2 linked regions of the Arthrobacter globiformis genome follow. The protein of the gene in region 2 interacts with the protein of the main gene of each other region in a pairwise test. Links are inferred from orthologs where the notes say so. Each region holds a gene or a part of one and is shown on either strand. Other genes may lie near its edges.

Region 1 (3,263 bases), 2.0 Mb from region 2 along the record:
GCGACGGCGGCAAACGCACCAAAGGCGTCCTGGCCGAGCACCAGCAGCGACGGCGGGTTGGCGCTTTCGACGACGGCGATGATCGCCTCCGCGGCCTTGCCGGGGTCCCCGGGCTGCGTGCCGTGGACGGTGTCATTCTCCTTGCGGCGCTTGCCGGCCGTCTCCGCGTAGTCCGGAATCGCCGTCGCCGACTGCGTTAGCGAGCGGCCGGCGAAGTCAGTGCGGAACGCGCCGGGTTCGATGGCTGTGACACTGATGCCGAGCGGTTGGAGTTCCTTGTGCAGCGAACCCGACAGGCCCTCCAGGGCCGCCTTGGTGGCGGAGTAGTAGCCGGACCCGGCCGGCGAGATGCGCGCGCCGATGGAGGAGATGTTCAGGATCGCACCCGACCGCTTCGCGCGCATGTCCGGCAGGACTGCTTTGATCATGTCGACGGCGCCGAAAAGGTTCGTGTCGAACAGCTGGCGGATGTCGGCGTCGTCCGCTTCTTCCACGGCGGCACGGTAGCCGTAACCGGCATTGTTGACGAGGACGTCAATGCCGCCGAACCGGGCCTGCGCCTGCTGCACCGCAGAGCTGATCTGCTCCTTGTCAGTGACATCGAGGGGGAGGGGCAGCGCGGTGTCGGGGAAATCAGCCGCGATGTCCTTCACCGCGTTGACGTTCCGTGCGGTGACGACGGCGTTGTGGCCGTGCGCGAGCACCGTCTGGGCGAGGGCCCGGCCGAGTCCGGTGGAGCAGCCTGTGATGAGCCAGGTGGTCATTGGATTTCCTTCTGTTGGTTAAGCGCTGCACTGCACGAAGCGGGCACCGATGAGCGTTGCCACGAATCCAGAAAACCGCACTCCCGGCGGGCGTGGGAGTTGCTGCTAATACAGGTAACGGCAGTGCCTCCCATGGCCGGGCGGTGCTAAAAGTGCTGGAGCGCCGAACCAGGCTCCGCAGGAAGCGCCCGCCTCACCGGCGTCTGGCTATTCCACCTCGGGAGGACTGATCGGTCTGGGCAGGCCCGTCAGGACACTCCGAGTGCGGTCAGGACGATCAGCACGCAGTTCAGGCCGACGATGAGCGTGGCGCTGGTCCAGCCCGCGATCTTCAATGGGGTCGAATCAGTGTGGATGCCCATGACCTCGCGCTTCCCGGTGAGCCGGATCAGCGGAATCAGCGCGAACGGGATGCCGAAGCTGAGGAGCACCTGGCTCAGGACCAGCGCCAGCGTCGGCTCGATGCCCGCACCGAGGATCACCAGCGCCGGAATCAGCGTGATCACCCTCCGGGTAAGCAGCGGCACTCGCACCTTCAGCAGACCGCCCATGATGGTGGCGCCGGCGTAGCAACCGACGGAGGTGGAGGCCAGGCCCGAGGCAAGCAGCCCGATGGCGAACACGACGCCGATCACCGGCCCCAGTGCCGACGTCACGGCCGCGTGCGCGCCGGCGATGGTGTCGGTGCCTTCCACGCCGCGCAGGCTGGACGCTGCCAGCAGCAGCATGGCGATGTTGACGACGCCGGCCAGCAACAGGGCTCCGGCCACGTCAAACCGGGTGGCCCGGATCAGGCGGGTCCTCACGGCAGGGTTCTCGGAGAAGCCGTGCCGGTCCCGGGCGAGGGCGGAATGCAGGTAGATGGCGTGCGGCATCACCGTGGCGCCGAGCATGCTCGCGGCGAGCAGGATGGTGTCGGTTCCCTCGAAGCGCGGCACCAGACCCGTCAGGGCGTTCCCGGCGTCCGGCGGATTGACAAACAGGCCGGACACAAACCCGACAGCAATCACGCCTAGCAGCGTCAGAATGGCCACTTCAAACGACTTCTGGCTCCGGTTCGACTGCAGCGAGAGCAGCGCCATCGACGCGAGGCCGATGATGATCCCGCCGGCAAGCAGCGGAAGTCCGAACAGAAGGTTCAGCGCGACGGCACCGCCGATCACTTCGGCCATGTCGGTGGCTCCAGCCACGATCTCCGCCTGCGCCCAGTACGCCCGCCGGCGGCGGGTTCCCAGGCGCTTGCCCAGAATCTCGGGAAGGCTCATGCCGGTGGCCAGGCCGAGCTTGGCGGACTGGTACTGCACCAGCACGGCCATGGCATTGGCTGCCACGAGCACCCAGACCAGCAGATAGCCGTAGCTTGCCCCGGCCGTCAGGTTTGCCGCAACGTTGCCCGGGTCGACGTAGGCGATGGCCGCCACGAACGCTGGACCCAGCAACAGCAGGCGCGACCAGACCCGTGCCGGCGCGGTGCGTTCTGTAAGGGTCGAAACAGCCATCATTCATCCTCGTCTTTGGGGGTACTGATAAGACGAGGATAACCGAAATTTAGGTATACCGAAAAGTAGGGATTAGGGGCACAGCCGGATGCTGGCTTTAATCAGTAGGCATCACTTCCTTTGCCCTCAAGAGGAGAGTGCCCCGCACGCCTCAGTTAGAGGTGGTGTGCGGGGCCTTCCTAGCGGCAGTCCCACAAATCTGTGTGGCAACTGGGGACAAGGTACTGGAGCAATCCTTCGGACAGGCTTGTCAACAACTGGGAGTTCCCTGAGAATCACGGACGATTTCGCATCAGGTCAGGCCCACCGCCGGGCGGGCGAGCTCCGTAGGACGGGCGAGCCTAGTAAGCGCGTCCTGAGGAATCCTCCGACCAGGCGGGCCGTCTGACGTGGGTGCACCCCCTGATCTGGGGGAGGACGTTGCCGCCTCGCGGTTGAAACGCCCTAGTAAGCGCCGGGCGCAGTCCTTGCCGCCGGTGCAACCGGCGTCATCACCGGCAAAAACGGCCCAAGGTTTCCGCAAGGCACCGTCCGCAATCTTGCACCGTCCGATGCAACGTTCAATCAGAGCGTTCAACCAACAAAACAGGCAGGTGCGTCATGAAAGCGTTCCACCCAATCAGAACCGTTGGAGGTGATCGGACGGCGTCCCGTGGAGCGCCACGGCGCCCGAAGCACCCGAAAGGGAGCTGGCGGCGCCTGTTCGGCGTCCCTAACCGCGTCGTCGCGGCCGGCGTGGCCATGTCCCTGGTGGCGGCCATCGGCCAGTCAGCAAGCATCGCGGCCCAGGCCGTGACCGCGCCGGTGGGCGAGGGCTTCACCGTCACGGCATCAGACCTTGCCTTCATCCTCAAACAGATCAAGATCGCTGAAGCCCATGTGGCCAACACGACGTCGGCCACCGGCCCCTGTGGCGCCCTGATCGGTACGGGCCCCAACCAGATCCCCGACGCGCTGACCTCGTACGGTCTCCGTACGGTCGACGGATCCTGCAACAACC
Region 2 (3,276 bases):
GAAGGAACTCTCCTCCTCCACCAGCACCAACGTCTCGCTCCAGTACCTCTCCGTCACCCCGGACGGCCCGGTCCACCTGGACGAGCAGCTGACCCGTGCCAAGTTCCAGGACCTGACCAAGGACCTGCTCGAGCGCACCAAGAAGCCGTTCCACGACGTCATCAAGGAAGCCGGCATCAAGCTTTCCGACATCGACCACATCGTGCTCGTCGGCGGCTCCACCCGTATGCCCGCCGTCTCCGACCTCGTGAAGGAACTGGCCGGCGGCAAGGAGCCCAACAAGGGCGTCAACCCTGACGAGGTTGTGGCCGTTGGCGCAGCCCTGCAGGCCGGCGTGCTGAAGGGTGAGCGCAAGGACGTTCTCCTGATCGACGTCACGCCGCTGTCCCTGGGCATCGAAACCAAGGGCGGTGTCATGACGCACCTGATCGAGCGCAACACGGCCATCCCCACCAAGCGGTCCGAAACCTTCACCACAGCTGACGACAACCAGCCGTCCGTGGCCATCCAGGTCTTCCAGGGCGAGCGTGAATTCACCCGCGACAACAAGCCGCTGGGCACGTTTGAGCTGACCGGCATCGCGCCGGCCCCGCGCGGCGTCCCGCAGGTCGAGGTCACCTTCGACATCGACGCCAACGGCATCGTGCACGTTTCGGCGAAGGACAAGGGCACCGGCAAGGAACAGTCCATGACCATCACCGGCGGCACCGCGCTCTCCAAGGAAGACATCGACCGCATGGTCAAGGACGCCGAGGAGCACGCAGCCGAGGACAAGGCACGCCGCGAGGCCACCGACACCCGCAACACCGCCGAGCAGCTCGCCTACTCCGTGGACAAGCTGATCGCCGACAACAGCGACAAGCTGCCTGAAGAGGTCAAGACCGAGGTCCAGGCCGACGTCGACGCCCTCAAGAAGGCCCTCGAAGGCACCGACGACGCCGCCGTCAAGACCGCGTTTGAGAAGCTGCAGGCTTCCCAGACCAAGCTCGGCGAGGCCATCTACGCCCAGGCCGGTTCTCCGGACGGCGCCACCGGCGCTGCGGGTGCTGAAGGTGCCCCCGCCGGCGGAAGCAAGTCTGACGAGGACATCGTCGACGCCGAGATCGTCGACGAAGAAGAGAAGAAGTAACCATGCCGCATCACGGTAACGAAGAAGAGCACAACTCTTCCCGAGACCAGAGCAGCAAGCGCGACGAGCCGGTCATCCGGGACCACCGCAAGGTGGACCCGCTGACCGGGGAGGCCCGGCATCCGGAGGGCGAACAGTCCTCTGCGCCGGAAGCGGATTCCGACGGCGACGCCCTCGCCCAGGCTGAGGAAATCCTCAACCAGGTTGAGGTGCCCGCCGAGGAGTCCGTGGCGCAGGGTACCGAGGCTGCCGCGGCGGCGGAGCTGAAGAACGACCTGCTCCGCCTGCAGGCCGAGTACGTCAACTACCGCAAGCGCGTTGAACGTGACCGCGCCGTGGCAGGGGAGATGGCCGTCATCGGCGTCCTGAACTCCCTGCTCCCGGTGCTGGATGACGTCGACGCCGCCCGCCAGCACGGTGACCTCGCGGACGGCCCGTTCGCCGCGATCGCCACCAAGCTGGAGAATGCGCTGAAGACGTACGGCCTGACCCGCATCGATGAGACCGGCGTCGAGTTCGACCCGACCATCCACGAGGCCCTCATCCAGCAGCCCGGCGACGACATCGAAGTTGACACCGTCAGCCAGGTGCTCCGCTCCGGCTACAAGTCAGGCGAGCGAGTCCTCCGGGCGGCCCAGGTCATCGTCGCTGTACCTGCGTAGGTTGCTCTCGTGACCGCGCCGAACGGATAAGGGGGCCCCGCCCCTACGCTGGGTGGCCAGGATCTGCGATCCTTGGCCACCCAGCTCCGGCAGGCCCGATGCCACTCCCGGGCCCCCTTATCCGTCCGTCGCTCGGCGGTTGTCTCGCCTAAGGTGAGATGAGCGCAGCGCAGCTGGAAAGGGGGCCGCGGCGTGGCGGGCACCGCGAAGCGGGCACGGCCCCCTATCCAGCGGAGCTCCAACGCAACACTGAAAGTAGAGAGGAAACGCCATTGGCTAGCCAGGACTGGGTGGACAAGGACTTTTATAAGATCCTTGGTGTTGCCAAGGACGCTTCCGACGCTGACATTAAGAAGGCTTACCGGAAGCTCGCCCGGCAGTACCACCCTGATACGAACTCCGGGGACAATGCTGCGGAGAAGAAGTTCAAGGACATTTCCGAGGCCTACTCCGTGCTGTCCGATCCCGATGAACGCCAGCAGTATGACGCCATCCGGGCCATGGGCGGCGGCGCCCGTTTTGCACCGCACGGCGCGGGAAGCACCGCGAACGGCGGCTTCGAGGACCTCTTCGGCGGCCTGTTCACCGGCGGCAGTGGCCGGCACTCCGGCGGGTTCAGCACCGCCGGCGGCGTTCCGCCCGAGTTTGCCGACCTGTTCGGTGGCGGCTTCGGCGGCGGCCCTGCCGGTTACCAGCGCGCACAGCAGAAGGGCGCCGACCGGACCGCGAGCACCAGCATCTCCTTCGCCGGATCCATCCGAGGCACCACCATTGGGCTGCGTGAACCGGACGGTGAGGTCATTGACGTCCGGGTTCCCGCGGGCATCAAGGATGGCCAGAAGGTGCGAGTCCGCGGCAAGGGCCAGTATGGCCCGGCAGGTAACGGCGACTTGCTGGTCACCGTCAACGTCAAGCCCCATGACTTTTACACGCGCGACGGCGACAACCTCCGGATCCACGTGCCCGTCAGCTTCCCGGAGGCCGCCTTGGGCGCGGACATCGAGGTGCCCACGATCGACGGCGAACACGTCCGGGTCCGCGTTCCTGCCGGCACCCCGTCGGGGCGCACTCTCCGCGTGAAGGGCCGTGGCGTGAAGACGTCGAAGGCCACCGGGGACCTGCTTGTGACCATCGACGTAGCCGTACCGCAGAACCTGAGCAAGGAAGCTGAGGAGGCCGTGAAAGCATTTGCAGCCGCCACCACCGGCGCGGACGTCCGCCAGGGCCTGGCAGCCAAGGCCCGGCTTTAGGGACCGGTGCCGGCCGTGGACATCAATTTCGATCAGCCGATCTTCGTCATCTCGGTGGCCGCCGAGCTCGCCGACATGCACCCGCAGACACTCCGCCAGTACGACCGGCTAGGCATCGTCTCGCCCAGCCGGGCGCCGGGCAAGTCCCGCCGCTACTCCCAGCGGGACGTGAACCGGCTCCGTGAGGTGCAGCGACTGTCCCATGAGGGCGTCTCGCTCGAGGGCATCAAGCGCA

The links.
Region 1: the proteins of QFZ23_RS22750 (region 2) and QFZ23_RS13260 interact in binary tests that used the Escherichia coli proteins (3 or more experiments, as listed by UniProt). The link is inferred for Arthrobacter globiformis from one-to-one orthologs.

The regions. Positions count from the first base shown.
Region 1 is NZ_JAUSZX010000001.1:2,840,168-2,843,430, forward strand. Bases 139-3,086 are described here. They hold QFZ23_RS13260 (Nramp family divalent metal transporter), read right to left. Parts: upstream 2,264-3,086; coding sequence 1,013-2,263; downstream 139-1,012. Other genes in these bases: QFZ23_RS13255 (oxidoreductase), read right to left, coding at 139-764; QFZ23_RS13265 (peroxidase family protein), read left to right, coding at 2,864-3,086. Also shown: more of QFZ23_RS13255, read right to left, coding at 1-138; more of QFZ23_RS13265, read left to right, coding at 3,087-3,263. UniProt on the Escherichia coli protein: H(+)-stimulated, divalent metal cation uptake system. Involved in manganese and iron uptake. Can also transport cadmium, cobalt, zinc and to a lesser extent nickel and copper. Involved in response to reactive oxygen.
Region 2 is NZ_JAUSZX010000001.1:4,872,375-4,875,650, reverse strand. The notes cover bases 1-2,961. They hold QFZ23_RS22750 (nucleotide exchange factor GrpE), read left to right. Parts: upstream 1-1,131; coding sequence 1,132-1,791; downstream 1,792-2,961. Other genes in these bases: QFZ23_RS22745 (DnaJ C-terminal domain-containing protein), read left to right, coding at 2,064-2,961; dnaK (molecular chaperone DnaK), read left to right, coding at 1-1,129. Also shown: more of QFZ23_RS22745, read left to right, coding at 2,962-3,041; QFZ23_RS22740 (heat shock protein transcriptional repressor HspR), read left to right, coding at 3,057-3,276. UniProt on the Escherichia coli protein: Participates actively in the response to hyperosmotic and heat shock by preventing the aggregation of stress-denatured proteins, in association with DnaK and GrpE. It is the nucleotide exchange factor for DnaK and may function as a thermosensor.